4 regions of the Yinghuangia aomiensis genome follow, and region 1 is predicted to be linked to each of the others. Evidence: riboswitches for the same ligand, from Rfam matches in the RefSeq annotation. Region 1 holds a riboswitch; each other region holds the start of a gene.

Region 1 (4,040 bases):
GCGACTGCGCCGTCGACGAGCGCCTGGCCGCCCAACTCGCGGCCGCGCGCGAGGCGATGGTGAATGCCGCGAAGTACGCGTCGGGCGCGCCGATCCAGGTGTTCGCCGAGGTGGAGGACACCGTCGTGACGGTGTTCGTGCGCGACAGCGGGCCCGGCTTCGACCCCGACACGCTGCCCGAGGACCGGATGGGTGTGCGAGAGTCGATCCTCGGGCGGATGCGCCGCAACGGCGGCACCGCGGTGATCCGCAGCGAACCCGGCGAGGGCACCGAGGTCGAGCTGGAGATGGCTCGCAGCGAGGCGAACAGGAGCAAGTCGTGAGTGAAGCCGCGTCGGAAGGCCGGGTCCGGGTCGTCCTGGTCGACGACCACCGGATGTTCCGCACCGGGGTGCGCGCCGAGATCGGCGAAGCCGTCGACGTGGTCGGCGAGGCCGAGGACGTCGCGTCGGCGGTCGCGGTGGTGCACGAGCAGCTTCCCGACGTCGTCCTGCTGGACGTGCACCTGCCCGGCGGCGGCGGTGTCGAGGTGCTCAAGCAGTGCGCCGACGTGCAGGCCCGGGTGCGGTTCCTCGCGCTGTCGGTGTCCGACGCCGCCGACGACGTGATCGGGGTGATCCGCGGCGGCGCGCGCGGCTACGTCACCAAGTCCATCACCGGCGACGAACTCGTCCGCGCGGTCGGCCGGGTCGCGGAAGGCGACGCGGTGTTCTCGCCGCGGCTCGCCGGGTTCGTGCTGGACGCGTTCGCGGCCACCGACGTGCCGCCGATCGACGAGGACCTCGACCGGCTGACCCAGCGCGAGCGCGAGGTGCTGCGGCTCATCGCGCGCGGTTACGCGTACAAGGAGATCGCGCGGCGGCTGGTGATCTCGGTCAAGACCGTCGAGACGCACGTGTCGGCGGTGCTGCGCAAGCTCCAGCTGTCCAACCGGCACGAGCTGACCCGCTGGGCCACCGACCGGCGGCTGGTCTAGTCCCGGCGGCCCGGCGGCCCGGCGACGCCGGGGGAGGAGCGGGAAACGCGACGGTGCCCCGCCCCCACGCGGGGGACGGGGCACCGTGGGCTGCTGCGGGCGCGGTCGGTTTAACCCGGGCGCATGGCCGCGTAGAACGGCATCTCGCTGATCGGCGCGATCTTGATGACCGTGCCGGTGTGCGGCGCGTGGATCATCAGGCCGTCGCCGATGTACAGGCCGACGTGGCTGTTGTCGCTGTTGAAGAACACCAGGTCGCCCGGCTGGAGCTGGGACTTGGCGACCCGCGGGCCGTCGTTGACCTGGTCCCACGTGGTGCGCGACAGCTTGACGCCGGCCGCGGCCCACGCCTGCTGGGTGAGGCCCGAGCAGTCGAACGAGGACGGTCCGGCCTTGCCCCAGCCGTACGGCTTGCCGATCTGGGCGCGGGCGAACGCGATGGCCTTGGCGGCGCGTTCGGACGCCGGGACGTTCGGCAGGTCGGTGCGCGAGTTGTCGCGCGAGCTGCGGTCGTCCGTCCGCTCGTTCGTGTGGTCGTTGGACTCCAGGATGGCCTTGCGCTCGGCCGCCGAGACGGTGTTGAGCAGCTGCTGGGCCTTGTTGAGCTTCTCCTGGATGGTGTTCTTGTTGTCGTTCAGGTCCTTGCGGAGCTTCTCCAGCTCGGCGAGCTGCGTCGAGGCTTCGGTGCGGTCCTGCTGCAGCATCCGCGACTGGGCGGCGAGCTGCTGGAGCCGGGTGGCCTGCTGCGAGTCGAGCTGGTCGAGCATCGACGCGCGCTTGAGGTAGTCCGCCGGGTCGCCGCTCAGCGCGAGCTGCAGCTCGGGCGGCAGGCCCCCGTTGCGGTAGTGGTCCGCGGCGATCAGGCCGATCTGGTCGCGGAGCGCGTTCATGGACGCTTGTTCCTCGGCCACCCGGTCCTGCGTGGCGTTGGATTCCTTCTGGAGCTTCTCGATCTTCTCCTGGACGCCGTTGTAGACGTCCGTCGCCTTGCCGACTTCGCGGTTCAGCTGGTTGACCTGCTCCTGCACCTGGGCGGAGGTGGGAGTCGGGTCGGCGCTGGCCGGGCCGGCGAACGCGATGACACCGGTCATGGTGGCGGCGGCGGTGGCCAAGGTTGCGGCACCACGGGAGGCGACGAGCGCCTTCGACCGGCGGTGCTGCGCAGGACGACGATGAGACGCCACGCGAGCGTCACTCCTTCCTCGGCCGCCTACCGGGTTAGCTGACAGGCTCGGGCGGAAGAAGACGCCCTACGGCGCGCCAGGTGGCCCTGGCAGCCGATTCGCCTCGGGTGACACATGGGTCCCCGGCTCCGGTGCGTGCCGGGCGCCAACGGGGGGCGGGCGCACGGCCGATACCGAACTCGGCGGTGGCGGGCGTGCGCTCCGGATGGAGCACGGGGGTACGTCCGCCTGGCCGAGAACAATAGTCACAGGGGTGTCACGGCCCCCACGCGGGTCGCGGATTTCGCGCTGACGTTACCAAGTCTTTACTTTGGGACCCGTTTCGATGTCCGGATTGTGATTTTTGTAGGCTCAATCGGAAACCGAGCCTGAGGAGCACTCTGTGGACGTCGTCCGGCAACTCCTGGTCGTACTGCACATCGTCGGGATCGGAGCTCTGCTGGGTGGATTCCTCACCCAGATGAAGGGGATGAAGACCGGCGACGTCCGGATCACCCCCGCCGTGACGCACGGCGCACTCACGATGTTCGTCACCGGCCTCGCCCTCGTCGCGGTCCGCAAGAGCAGCGCCCTCGACCTGCCCGTCGACAACGCCAAGATCGGCACCAAGATGGCGGTCCTCGTGGTCATCCTGCTGCTGGCCTGGGCCAACCGCGGCAAGGACAAGGTCGACACCCGCGTCTTCGGCGCCATCGGCCTGCTCACGATCGCGAACATCGCGATCGCCGTCATGTGGACCTGAGTTCGCCCCGAACCGGCCTCAACGCCGTCGCCGCCGCCGCGGCCGCCCCGGGATCCCCCGGGCGCGCGCCGCGGCACCCCGCACGGCTCGTAGACTCGGCAGACGATGAGCAACCTCTTCGACGACATGCCGCTGCCCGGGTTCGACGCCGACATCCCGCTGCCGCCCGAACCCGCGCACGACGACGTCCCGCCGCCGCCGCCCGAGTACGACCCCGTACCCGACGACCTCTTCGACGGCGCCTACGACCCGCCCGCCGAGCCGCGCGAGGAGTACTACCGCAACGGCGCTCCCAAGCCCGCGGTGGACCCCAGCCGCCTCCTCGACGGCATGAACCCGCAGCAGCGCGCCGCGGTCGTCCACGAAGGCTCCCCGCTGCTCATCGTCGCGGGCGCCGGTTCCGGCAAGACCCGGGTGCTGACCCACCGCATCGCGTACCTGCTCGGGGCCCGCAACGTGCACCCCGGGCAGATCCTCGCCATCACCTTCACCAACAAGGCCGCCGGCGAGATGAAGGAGCGCGTCGAAGCCCTCGTCGGGCCGCGCGCGAAGGCCATGTGGGTGTCGACGTTCCACTCGTCCTGCGTCCGCATCCTGCGCCAGCAGTACAAGAAGCTCGGCCTCAGCTCCACCTTCTCCATCTACGACGCCGCCGACTCGCAGCGCCTGATGGCCATGGTGTGCCGCGACCTGGACCTGGACGCCAAGCAGTACCCGCCGCGCAAGTTCAACGCGCAGGTGTCCAACCTGAAGAACGAGCTGATCGACCCCGAGACGTTCGCCGCCCAGGCACAGAACGACACCGAGCGCCGCCTTGCCGAGGCCTACACGCTCTACCAGTCGCGCCTGCGCCAGGCCAACGCGCTCGACTTCGACGACCTCATCATGACCACGGTGCACCTGCTCCAGGCGTTCCCGGACGTCGCCGAGCACTACCGGCGCCGCTTCCGGCACGTCCTCGTCGACGAGTACCAGGACACCAACCACGCCCAGTACGCGCTCGTCCGCGAGCTGGTCGGCGGCGCCGCCGGACAGGCCCCCAAGCGCACCGTCGACGGCGACCTCGTCAACCCCGACGCGGAAGGCCTCGCCGAGGTGCCGCCCGCCGAGCTGTGCGTGGTGGGCGACGCCGACCAGT
Region 2 (4,040 bases), on a different contig from region 1:
CGGCGGACGGAACGCACGAGCCGGGGTAACTCGGCAGCGACCGTCACCGCCGCGGCGCCGCCGAGCAGCGCGTCGCGCAAGCGCCGGGCGCGGGCCGCCGGTTGCGGCCGGCCCGCGACCGAGAGCAGCCGGGCAAGGCTGTCCAGGTGCGCCGCGCAGGACCGGCGCGCGGCCGCGCCCTCCGGGACGGGCAGGCCGTGCGCGGCCTGCAGCCACGGCTCGGTCCAGAACGGCAGGTCGGCCGGCGGCTCGGAGGCCCACCAGCGCACGGCGGCTTCCTGGATCACATCGCCCTGCAGCGCGACGTCGACCAGCAGTCCCGTGGGCCAGTCCGGCAGCGCCGGACCGAGCGTCAGGTGCAGGCGGTCCAGCCGCAGCCCGTCGCGGTCGTCGGCGCGATCGGCCATCGGGAGCCCGGCGACGAGACCACCGTGATGGTGGCCGTGGCCGTGGCCGTGTTCTCGGCTGTGTTCTGGGCCGTGTTCCTGACCGTGCTCGGCATGGCCGTGTTCCGCGTGGCCGTCTTCCTGACCGTGTTCCGCGTGGCCATGTTCCGCGTGGCCGTGTTCGTGCTCGGTGTGGCCGTGCTTCGCGACGTCGACGGGCCCCGGGCCGTCCCCGCCCGCCGCCAAGTCCCGGCGGACGTCCGCCAACGCGTCGCCGACCCTCGTCGCATGCGGGACCACCGCGTACGCCTTGGGCCCGGGCACCGCCGCCCACACCGCGGCGAGGACGTCGTGGTGCCCCGCACCCGGCACTCCGCAGACCACCAGGGCCGATGCCGCCGCCGGCCTGTCGGCGAACCCCGGTCCGTGCGCGCCGAGTTCCGCCTCCAGTGCGAGGCGCTGGCGGGTCGCGCCGGGCAGCGTCACCGGCAGGACGGCCGGACGGCGCGCCGACGCCGCGCGAAGCCGCGTGCTCAGGCCCACCGCAGGGCGCCTTCCCGCCACGCGTAGACGACCGCCGCGAAGAGGATGCCCAGGAAGAGGAACATCTCGACGACCGCCGGCGTCCCCACCTCGCGGACCGTCCTGACCCACGGGTACATGAAGAGCATCTCCATGTCGAAGGCCAGGAAGATCATGGTCACCGCGTACCAGCGCACATGGAAGCGGGACAGGGCGTGCTCGCGCGGCGGTACGCCGCCGGAGAACGCCGGGGATGCCAGTGGCGACCGCTGCGCGCTCAACAGCGTGTTCATCCCGTAGACCGCGGCGACCCCGGCGACGGCCACGCCGAGCAGCACCAGGGCCGGCTCCCAGACACTCACGGCGGCCATCATGCCCGTTTTATCCGGAACGCCCGACGTGACACGCGGTCACCGGCGGACCGGGCCCACCAAGGAATGACGCCGCGGCCGACCCGGACACTCCAGTCCCGGTCGGCCGCGGCGCCGAGGTCAGGACGGGCGGACGATCTTGGTGATCGGCATCGAGTCCCACGGCGCGGTGCGCACGTTGGTGCCCGGCTTCGGCGCGTGGATGATCTGCCCGTTGCCGATGTAGATCGCGACGTGCGAGTAACCCTCGTAGTAGATGATCAGGTCGCCCGGCTGCACCTGGCTCTTCGGGATGTTCGGGCCGATGCCCGCCTGGGCCTGCGAGGTGCGGGGCAGCGAGACGCCGGCCTGGCGCCAGACGAAGCCGGTCAGGCCCGAGCAGTCGAAGGAGTCCGGGCCGGTGGCGCCGCGCACATACGGCTTGCCGAGCTTCGCCTTCGCCGCGGCGATCGCGGCGGCGGCACGGCCGCTCGCCGGGACGTTCGCCGGCGGGGCTTCCTTCTCCGCCCTGTCCGCCCTGTCCGTCTTGTCGCCCGCGGTCGAGCCCGGCGTGTTCGGGGTGCGGGTGTCGTCGCGCGACGCGCGGGTGTCCTCGCCGTGGCCCTCCTGGGCGAGGAGCGCGGCGCGCTCGGCCGCGCTCAGCGTGTTGAGGAGCTGCTGCGCCTTCTGGAGTTTCGCGTCGACCTCGGTCTTCTTCGACTCGAGGTTCTTGCGGGTGTCCTCCAGCCGGCCGAGCTTCCGGGACGCTTCGCTGCGCTCTTGGTCGAGCGAGCGCTTCTTGGCCTGGATCTGCCGGATCACCTCCGCCTGGTGCGCGGTGATCTGGTCGAGCTGGGCAGCCTTGCGCAGGTAGTCGTCCGGGTTCTCGGAGAGCAGCAGCGCGAGCGTCGGGTCGATGCCCGCGTTCTTGTACTGCGCGCTCACCAGGGCGCCCATGCCGTCCTGCAACGCGATGAGGTCGGACTGCTCCTGGGCGATGCGGTCCTGGATCTCGCCGACCTGGCTCTGCAGTTGCTCGGTCTCCTCCTGGAAACCGTTCAGCTCCTCAGTGGCGATCTCCGCCTCGTGCTGGAGGTCGTTGATCTGCGCCTTGACCTGGTCCTTGGAAGGAGCCGGGTCGGCGTGGCTCACGCCGGAGGACAGGGCGACCGCGGTTGCGGCCGCGGCGGTGACAACACCTATTCGCGCTTTGCTCGGTTTCTTGAGCCGTCGGTGGGACGGCACTCGGGCGGCCTCCTTCTTCCTCGGCCGCCTACCGGGTGAGCTGACGGGTTCGGGCCGGAAGGAGGCCCTACAGCGCGGCGGACCGCGCCGATTCACCCCGAGGAACGGTGGTTCCCCGGCTCCGGCTCGGCCCGGGGAGACCTCGCCGGATTCGGCGGAGGCGCCCGCTGTCCGCCCCGGTCAAGGCGGACGACTCGGCGGTCGCCCGAGACCAAACCTTAATGATCACGATCAGGTACAACCAAATGGTCTGCCCGGCTTGCGCAAGTGCGCGCTCCGCCGCGGCCGTTCACCCCGACACACCCGCTCAACCCACTTGTGACGCCCACGTTTCGCGTTTCCAGCGGCATTGCCCGTTTCTCCATCAAATACTGCTGTTTGCCCTGCTGTTCACAATTGACGCCTGCCTTCGGCGCCGCACAGAATCGACACGTGATCAGTCGCCACCGCATTTCCCACATGCCGGTGCCCCCCGGCGCGCACTGTCGCTGAACGACGCGCGCCGCCATGTGCGGGCCGGTTCTTCTCCGTTGCCCGCTCGTCCCGTTCGGTTGTCACCGCGCCCGTGGCGCGGCGGTCGCGCGTGCCGCCATCCCCTGCCGGGCCCTTGCGGGCTGGGGATTCCGCCATCCGTGTCTTCGTCGGGTTTCCCGACGTCCGCCTGTGAAAGGGCCGATCAGTCATGACCGCATCCACGCTCGACCAGATCACCGTCACCAAGGTTGCCGGGCGCATCGGCGCCGTCGTCGAGGGCGTACGCCTCTCCGGGGACCTCGACCCCAGCGCCGTCCAGGCCGTGCGCGACGCCCTGCACGCCCACAAGGTCGTCTTCTTCCGCGGCCAGGACCACCTGACCGACGAGATCCAGCTCGCCTTCACGCGCCTGCTCGGGACCCCGATCGGCCACCCGACCGTCAACACCGAAGGGCAGTACGTCCTGCCCATCACCAGCGAGTACGGCGGCGCCGCCGACCAGTGGCACACGGATGTCACCTTCGTACCCGCCTACCCGCTGGCGTCGATCCTGCGCGCCATCGACATCCCGTCGCACGGCGGCGACACCGTCTGGGCCAACACCGCCACAGCTTACGACGAACTCAGTCCGGCGCTGCAGGAGTTGGCGAACGGACTCCGGGCGATCCACACCAACGCCTACGACTACGCCGGCCTTTCGCCGGACAAGGACCCGGAGGCGTTCAAGCGGTACCTGGAGGTCTTCGCCTCCACCGTGTACGAGACCGAGCACCCGGTGGTGCGCGTGCACCCGGTCACCGGCGAACGCACGCTGCTGCTGGGCGGGTTCGTCCAGCGGCTGGTCGGCTACTCCCGCGAGGACTCGCGGCTGCTCGTGGACCTGCTGCAGGGCCACGTGACCCGGTTGGAGAACACGGTGCGCTGGTCGTGGCGCGAGGGCGACGTGGCCATCTGGGACAACCGGGCGACGCAGCACCGTGCCGTGTCCGACTTCGGCGGGGCACGCCGCGTGCTGCACCGCACGACCGTGGACGGCGACGTTCCGGTGGGCGTCGACGGCCGG
Region 3 (4,040 bases), on a different contig from region 1:
GAGCGCGCCGGGCAGGTCGTGGCTGGCGGTGTGGTGGTGGGCGCGTTCGGCGGCGCTGCCGCCGCGGCGCTCGAGGGAGCCGAGGAGGCGCGCGAACACCGCGTGCAGGCGGACGCGTTCGCCGGGAAGCAGGTCGCCGTACGCGGCCTCCCGGGTCAGCGCGTGCCGGAACGAGTAGCTGCCGTCGTCGCCGGACACCAGCAAGTGCCGGCCGACGGCCTCGCGCAGCGCGGCGTCGAGGTCGTCGTCGGGCAGTTCGACGGCGTCGCGCAGCAGACCGTGCTCGACGCTCCGCCCGGCGACCGCGGCGGTCCGCAGGACGCGCTGCGCGGTCGCCGGCATCTGCTCGATGCGGACCAGCAGCACCTCGGCGAGCCCGGCCGGGACACCGGCGTCGTCGGCGGTGGCGGCGCGGAGTTCTTCGGCGTAGAAGGCGTTGCCTTCGGCGCGTTCGACGATCCGCGCGACGGTGTCCTCCGGCAGCGGGTCGCTGCCGAGTCCGCGCACGAGTTCGGCGACCTCGGCGTCGGCGAGCGGCCCCACGTCGAGTCGGGCGACGACCGGGAGGCGGACGAGTTCGGCGAGCAGCGGGCGCAGCGGATGCCGCCGGTGCAGGTCGTCGGACCGGAGCGAGACGAGCAGGGCGATGCGCTGGTGCGGCGCGGTCTCGCCGGCGCGCTGCGGGGCGAGGCGGCTGAGGAGGAAGCGCAGCAGGTCGCGGGTGGACTGGTCGGCCCAGTGCAGGTCCTCGAGGACGAGGAGCAGCGGGGCCTGCTCGGCGAGGTCGGCGAGCAGGGCGGCCATGTCGTCGAGGAGGCGGAGCCGGACGCCGGGTTCGGTGCGGCCGTCGTAGGCGGAGCCGCCCGCGCCGTGCAGGCGCAGCACCGCGGGGTGCTCGTCGAGGATCGCGGCGGAGGCCGGGTCGGCGGCGACCGTGCGGAGGATCTCGGTGAACGGGAGGTACGGCAGGCCGACCTCGCCGAGGTCGACGCACTGCCCGGTCAGCACGGTCATGCCGTCGGCGGCCGCGCGGGCGGCGGCTTCGGCCAGGAGGCGGGACTTGCCGACGCCGGCGTCGCCGGCGAGCAGGAGTGCGCGGGGGTCGCCCGCGCGGGCGCGCGCGAGGACGTCGTCGAGGGCGGCGGTCTCCGCGCCGCGGCCGACGAAGGGCGTCTGGAATCCGGGTTGCGGCACCACACGGACATCCTGACACGCACGGGTGACGGCCTGCGGAAATGGGACGACACCGCGGGGCGGGCGGCTGTGGCGCCGGTCTCTTTCGCGCCTGCCGACCGACCCGGGTAGGCAAATTCGGACAATAACGGACGTGTACGGATTCGCCCCCTCGGGCTGTTCCGGCGAATTCCGATCATTTTGCGTGACCGGACCACCACGCTCACGCTCCGCAGTATCCGCATGTCACACCCCGGTCTTCGATATGTCGACCTGACGACAAGACGTTTTGACGCGATCTTTATCCCGCCTCCGGGGCGCCTTGCCGAGTTGTGGCGGCCGGTCCGACCTGGCTAGCGTCCGGGACCGGTTTCGCCGCCCAGGCGGAATCCACCCGGCCGGTACGCCGAATCCCGTCCCCGGCCGCGGTGCTCGGTGCCCAGCACGTCCGGACGGGAGCGGGGGAACCAACGTGATGCGCCGTACCCGGCTCGCCGGGTGCGGCTTGGGGTGAAGCCGTGCCCGTTTCCGGACCTGGTCCGGAGGACGCGCACGGCCGGGCCGCTCCGGCCCGAATCCGACAGCTCACCTCGCAGGCGGCAGGAGAGGAACGACTTCATGCTGTCTGCCCACAGCCTCCGGCGGGTCCTGGCCGCCGCGGGAATCGCCGGCCTCGGTGCCGCCCTTCCCGTCGTCAACGCCGGTGCCGCGCACGCCGCCCCCGAGCTTCCCCGCAGCGTCCCCGCGATGGCGCAGCCGTCCGTCGAGGACACCGCGGCCGCCCCCGCGCCGGCCGCCGCCCCGACGGCCGACACCACCGCCACGTACACCGTGGTCGGCGGCGACACGCTGTCCCAGATCGCCTTCGCGCACCGCATCGACGGTGGCTGGCCGGCCCTCTACGAGCTGAACCGCGACCAGCTCGCCAAGGGCGCGGACTGGATCGACATCGGCCAGGTCCTCAAGCTCGCCGGCTCCGCCGCCGCGCCGACCAAGGCCCCGGCCGCCCCGCTGACCGAGGACCCGGCTCCGGCCGCGCCGAAGACCACCACCCAGAAGAGCACCGCGAAGTCGGACGCGACCGCGCAGACCAAGACGCTGTCGGCCAAGCCGCAGAGCAGCTCCGCGAAGGCGTCGACGCTGACCGAGGACACCTCGTCCTCGTCCTCGTCCTCGTCGTCTTCGTCGACGTCGAGCAAGGCCGCGACCGCCATCGCGTTCGCCAAGGCGCAGCTCGGCAAGCCGTACGTGTACGGCGCCGAGGGCCCGGACGCGTACGACTGCTCGGGTCTCGTCCAGGCCGCGTACAAGGCCGCGGGCGTCTCGCTGCCGCGCGTCACCAACGACCAGTTCGCGGCGGGCCGCAAGGTCTCGACGTCGGACCTGCAGCCGGGCGACCTGGTGTTCTACTACTCGGGCATCAGCCACGTCGGCATCTACATCGGCAACGGCCAGATCATCCACGCGCCGAACTCGCGCACCGTGGTCAAGATCGCCTCGGTCGACTCCATGCCGATCGCCGGGGCGACCCGCCCCGCATGATCTGAGGGTTCTTCCACCGACCGCCCCGCGCGGGGTCCGACGGCTCGCACTTACTCAGCGGGCGAGCCGTCGTCCCGCGCGGGGCTTCGGCGGTTCTCACGGGCGGCGGGGTCGGGGAACCGCACGCGGGCGAGACGGCGCCGCTACCCGGCACTCCCTCGGACCGCCTCGCCGTCCGGCGCCTTGGCGGTCAGGTCCACCGCCCCGGGTGCGCCGCCTGCGGGCAAGGGCGTGGCGAGCACCGTGCCGTCCGCGGAGGCCTTGAGTGCGCCTGTCGCGTCGATGTGCGTGATCCCGCGGCTTGCCGCGGCCAGGAAATAGCGCTGGCCGGACGGGGCCTGCCACCGCCGCCCGGCCACGATGCGCTGGCCGAAGCGGCTGCACAGGGCCGTGTCGTCGGCGCGGCTCAGCGGCTCCGGCGCGGCCTTGCCCGGGCCGCGGAAGACCACGGCGGTGGAGCCGGGGCCCCGCCACGTGTCGGCGCGGACGCACTCCCACGTCGCGCGGCCCGCCGACTCGGGGAGGGTCTGCTCGGCGAAGTCCCAGACGTCGACCGCGCGGATCCCCCGTCCGCGCATCTCCCCCAGCCCGCACGCGTTCGCCGCCCAGCTCGTCAGCGCGGCCGGGCTCAGCGCCTCGCGGGGCGCGCGGGCCGGGTTGTCGGGGCCCGGCAGCGGGTTGTACGTCAGGTGCACCGGGCTCAGATCGCCCAGGTCGCCGACCAGGAACGCGTGCCGTTCGGCGATGCGGTCCGACGAGCGGAGCTGCAGCACCGGCCAGGACCGGCACGCGGTCTGCGCCTCGGGCAGGCCTTGCGTGCCCGTGGTCGGCACGGGGACGGGTTCGGTCGCGCCGTCCGCGGCGACCCGCAGCGGCCGGGGTTCGCCGTCCGGGCGCAGCAGGTCGCGGAGTCCCGCGGAGGCGACCCACGGCGCGAGCAGGTAGCGGACCCGGTCGGCCGACCGGGTGAGCACGAGAGCCGCGGCGGTGGTGACGTCGGCGTCGTCCACGAGGGCGAACTGCAGGGACGCGACGCGGTCCGCGGTTTCGGCGTAGCGCACGACGCGTTGGCCGTCGAACAGCATCACGACGGCCTCGATGCCGTCACCGCTGTCCACGTCGCCCGCGTACAGCAGCCGCGGGTCGGCGGGAGGCAGCGCCGCGGTGGTGCCGGGCGCCAGCGCGGGAAGCGGTCCGTTCCGGGTCCCCGGGGCCGCCGCCGCGCGCCAGGCGTCGAGGGCGCGGGCGAGCAGCGGGCGATCGGCGATCCGGGTGCCGCGGGCGGACCATGCGGTGAAGTCGACCCGGGAGGTGTCGGCCCAGGC
Region 4 (4,040 bases), on a different contig from region 1:
CCGCGCGGCCCTGCACGCTCTCATGACCGACCGGGAACGAGCCGAAAGGTCACGACAGTTGCAGGCCGCCGCCCGAACCGAGGGCGGCACCCGGCACGCGGCCGACCTGATCGAGACCATGCTGGACGCGGCCCGGGACCCGGCGCGCTGAACCGGGCAGGGGTGGACGGCGGCCACCGGCTCGGTCCGGGGCAGGACTTGCCGCCGCTGCTCCTGGACGACCGGGAGGCGGCGCAACCGTCGTCGCGTCGCCGGCCCACCAGCAGCGGGCTGCGGGCACGGCACAAAGTTCGGACGGCTCCGCACAACAGTGATCAGGCCTTCCGCCAAAGGGTGCAATTCCGCGCGCCGTGCCCGGTTTTCCGGGGTCGCGGCGGCCAGAATGACGAAACCTCGTGGTTGGCACGTGGTGGGCGCGGATCGCCGGGAGCTGTGAGCGCATGACGATCGATCGACGCGGTTTCCTGACCGCCCTCGGGCTCGGCGGCGCGATGGTCGTCACCGGCGCGGCCGGTGCGGCGGCCACCGGCACGCCGTCGGTGCGGAGCATCCCCGGCCGTCGCGTCCCCGGCGCTCCGGTCGAACCGCCGGACTGGTCCGCGCTGAAGGCGCGGCTGGACGGGCGTCTGCTGCTGCCGGAGGACCAGGGCTATGCCGTGGCGCGGCTCGGCTTCAACGAGCTGTACGACACCCAGTACCCGGCCGCTGTCGCGCAGTGCACCTCCGCCGAGGACGTGCAGATCTGCCTCGACGCGGCCCGCGGCCACGGCGTCCCGATCGCGGCCCGCAGCGGCGGCCACAGCTATCTCGGGTACAGCGTGCCGAACGACGGCCTGGTCATGGACCTGCGGCCGATGGCGCAGGTCCGCGTGCTCGACGACGGCACCGCGCAGGTCGGCGCGGGCGCACGGCTGATCGAGGTCTACGCCGCGCTCGCGGAGGCCGGGCGCCTGCTGCCCGCCGGGTCCTGTCCGACGGTGGGCGTCGGCGGCCTCACCCTGGGCGGCGGCGTGGGCGTGCTGGCCCGCAAGTACGGCCTGACCTGCGACCGCCTGGTCGCGGCCGAGGTGGTCACCGCCGATTCCTGCGTGCTCACCGCATCGGAGTGCTCCGAGCCCGACCTGTACTGGGCGCTCCGCGGCGGAGGCGGCGGCAACTTCGGGGTGGTGACGCAGTTCACCTTCCGGACCGAGCCCGCTCCCCCGCTCACCGTCTTCTCGCTGCACTTCCCGCCCGGCTCGACGCCGTCGGTGGTCGGCGCGTGGCAGGAGTGGATCGCGGACGCCCGGCCGGAGCTGTGGTCGAACTGCGTGGTCTCCGGCGGCACGCCCCCGACCTGCCGGGTGGGCGGCTGCTACGTCGGGCCGCAGAGCGAACTGGACCCGCTGCTGGACCGGCTGGTGGCCGCCGCCGGCACGCCGCCGACGTCGCGCTCGGTGCAGGCCAAGACCTATCTCGACGCGATGAAGTACATGGCGGGCTGCGCGAACGACACCATCGAGCAGTGCCATCTGCAGTCCGAGGGCGGCGTACTGACCCGGGCCGCCTTCGTCGCGGTCTCCCGGGTGCTCCCCCGCGCCCTGGACCCGCAGCGGATGGTGCAGCTGATGGACGGGCGGACCGGGATCGACCTGCTGCTGGACTCGATGGGCGGCGCCGTCGCGCAGCTCGCCCCCGACGCCACCGCTTTCCCGCACCGCTCCGCGCTCGCCACCGCTCAGGTCTACGTCGGCACCACCCCTGGCGGCCAGGAAGAGGCGACCGAGGCGGTGGACGCGATCCGGGACGGGCTGGCCGCGCTGGGCGCGACAGGCGCGTACGTCAACTACATCGACGCGAGTCTCCCGGACTGGGGCACCGCCTACTACGGCCGGAATCTGCCGCGGCTGAAGCAGGTGGCGCGGCACTACGACCCGGACCAGGTGTTCGCCTTCCCCCAGTCGGTGGCACGTGCTTGACCCCCGCTCGGCGCTTCGCCGAGCAGCATGTGCAGGGCCTGTCATGCCCGGATGAACCGTGGGAAAACATCCGATTTGGGCTCTTTGCTACCTCTTTACCCTTTGATCCTGTGTGACCGTCCACGTGCCCTGTGTCGCGCTCCCGAACAGCCGATACAGGGCCCGTCGCCGTGCGTGAGAATTTCCGCACGCTGCGGAGGGCCCGTGTCGCCCTCCGTGAGATATTCCGTATTCCCGAAATTTCTCGGATTGCCTTCGACGACAAGGCATTTGGGTATTCAGCGAAGCGTCGTTTAGCTTCGTCCTCGTCGGTGCAACGCCGACCCCACTCGCCGGAACGCCGAATTCTGCCGCCGGCCGGGCTGGGACCGCTGAGTAAGCGATGACGGCAGAAGCGGGGGAACCAGGTGAAATCCGCCGGACCGGCGGTGCGCTGCGGCGCGCCCGGGACGGCTTGGGGTGAAGCCATGCCTCGAACGCCCTGAACAGGGCCATCGAAGGCTGGCCGGGCAACTCCAGCCCGAATCCGACAGCTCACCTCGCAGGCGTGGGAGAGGAACTACTTCATGCTGTCTGCGACCCGCAAGCGCCTTACGTCCAAGTCCCGTTTCGCCATCGCCGCCGCCGGTGTCACCGGCGCCGCGATCGCCGCGCCGATGATCGGCGCCACCAGCGCCTCCGCCGCACCGGTGAGCACGTGGGACAAGGTCGCGGCGTGCGAGTCGACCAACAACTGGTCGATCAACACCGGCAACGGTTTCTACGGTGGCCTCCAGTTCACCAACTCCACGTGGCAGGAGTTCGGCGGCACGCAGTTCGCGCCGCGCGCCGACCTGGCCACCAAGGACCAGCAGATCGCGATCGCCGAGAAGGTGCTCGCCAGCCAGGGCCCCGGCGCCTGGCCGGTCTGCTCCGTCAAGGCGGGCCTGACCAAGAACAGCGGCACCCCGTCGCTCGACACCGGCTCCTCGGCGTCGGCTGCCAAGACCACCCAGCAGGCCGCCCCGAAGGCTGCCGCCAACTCGGCCTCCAACTCGGGCAGCTCGCAGCTGAGCGAGGACCGCGCGTCGCGTTCCGAGGCCCGTCCGCAGGCGTCCGCGCCGGCCGCGACGACCACCGCCGCCACGTACTCCGTGGTCTCCGGTGACACGCTGTCGAAGATCGCCGCCTCCCAGCACGTCTCCGGCGGCTGGCAGAAGCTCTACCAGGACAACCGCAGCGTCATCGGCGGCAACCCGAACCTGATCAAGATCGGTCAGAAGCTGAGCGTGTCGGGCAAGACCGCCGCGGCGAAGCTCACCGAGGACACCAAGGCCACGGCCTCGACGTCCACCACCTCGTCCTCCTCGTCCTCCTCCTCGTCGGCGTCGAAGCTGACCGAGGACAAGGGTTCGAGCAGCTCGACCGTCAAGTCGCAGAGCAGCAGCACCGCGAAGTCCTCGGACAGCAGCAGCTCCTCCTCGACCGCGTCGTCGACCGGCTACGTCCGCCCGGTCCCGGGCGCCCCGCACGGCTCCTACGGCAACTCGGGCTCGCTGTGGTCGCACGGCCACACCGGTGAGGACTTCACCGCCGCCTCCGGCACCTCGGTCAAGGCCGTCACCTCCGGCACCATCGTGTCCGCCGGCTGGGGCGGCGCCTACGGCAACGAGGTCGTCATCAAGCACGCCGACGGCAAGTACACCCAGTACGGCCACCTCTCCTCGATCTCCGTCTCGGTCGGCCAGAAGGTCTCCACCGGCCAGCAGATCGGCCTCTCCGGCTCCACCGGCAACTCCACCGGCCCGCACCTCCACTTCGAGGTCCGCACCGGCCCCAACTACGGCTCCGACATCAACCCGATCACCTACCTCCGCGCCCACGGCGTGAACGTCTGATCGGACGACAGCGCGGCGGGCGACCGTTCCCGGGTGGGGCCGGGGCAGCCACCTGATGCCGCGTGAGCAGGACAACCGGAAGGCCCGGCTGGAACTCCAGCCGGGCCTTCCGGCGTTCGCGCGTTTGCGCGCGGTTGCCGACCGGGGCCTCAATGACCCGTCGGCCACGTCCAGTCGCGTACCTCCGGCAGGTCTTCGCCGTGCA

The links. Region 1 has a riboswitch for cyclic di-AMP ahead of ABEA93_RS03105 (NlpC/P60 family protein). Riboswitches for the same ligand answer to the same signal wherever they lie in the genome.
Region 2: it holds a riboswitch for cyclic di-AMP, as region 1 does, so the genes downstream of both, ABEA93_RS23520 (C40 family peptidase) here and ABEA93_RS03105 (NlpC/P60 family protein) in region 1, are expected to answer to the same signal.
Region 3: it holds a riboswitch for cyclic di-AMP, as region 1 does, so the genes downstream of both, ABEA93_RS35500 (NlpC/P60 family protein) here and ABEA93_RS03105 (NlpC/P60 family protein) in region 1, are expected to answer to the same signal.
Region 4: it holds a riboswitch for cyclic di-AMP, as region 1 does, so the genes downstream of both, ABEA93_RS23750 (transglycosylase family protein) here and ABEA93_RS03105 (NlpC/P60 family protein) in region 1, are expected to answer to the same signal.

Annotation. Positions count from the first base shown of each region.
Region 1 covers NZ_BAABHS010000002.1:141,096-145,135, forward strand. Annotated here, with positions in the region: gene ABEA93_RS03095 (ATP-binding protein) at 1-323, shown strand, start outside; gene ABEA93_RS03100 (response regulator) at 320-976, shown strand; gene ABEA93_RS03105 (NlpC/P60 family protein) at 1,087-2,160, opposite strand; cyclic di-AMP (ydaO/yuaA leader) riboswitch at 2,169-2,315, opposite strand; gene ABEA93_RS03110 (hypothetical protein) at 2,543-2,902, shown strand; gene pcrA (DNA helicase PcrA) at 3,008-4,040, shown strand, end outside.
Region 2 covers NZ_BAABHS010000017.1:63,196-67,235, forward strand. Annotated here, with positions in the region: gene ABEA93_RS23510 (hypothetical protein) at 1-929, opposite strand, end outside; gene ABEA93_RS23515 (NADH-quinone oxidoreductase subunit A) at 920-1,282, opposite strand; gene ABEA93_RS23520 (C40 family peptidase) at 1,400-2,503, opposite strand; cyclic di-AMP (ydaO/yuaA leader) riboswitch at 2,514-2,670, opposite strand; gene ABEA93_RS23525 (TauD/TfdA dioxygenase family protein) at 3,186-4,040, shown strand, end outside.
Region 3 covers NZ_BAABHS010000039.1:64,143-68,182, reverse strand. Annotated here, with positions in the region: gene ABEA93_RS35505 (helix-turn-helix transcriptional regulator) at 1-1,194, opposite strand, end outside; cyclic di-AMP (ydaO/yuaA leader) riboswitch at 1,600-1,786, shown strand; gene ABEA93_RS35500 (NlpC/P60 family protein) at 1,792-2,715, shown strand; gene ABEA93_RS35495 (hypothetical protein) at 2,859-4,040, opposite strand, start outside.
Region 4 covers NZ_BAABHS010000017.1:114,822-118,861, forward strand. Annotated here, with positions in the region: gene ABEA93_RS23740 (macrolide family glycosyltransferase) at 1-151, shown strand, start outside; gene ABEA93_RS23745 (FAD-binding oxidoreductase) at 441-1,958, shown strand; cyclic di-AMP (ydaO/yuaA leader) riboswitch at 2,318-2,521, shown strand; gene ABEA93_RS23750 (transglycosylase family protein) at 2,525-3,835, shown strand; gene ABEA93_RS23755 (phosphoketolase family protein) at 3,985-4,040, opposite strand, start outside.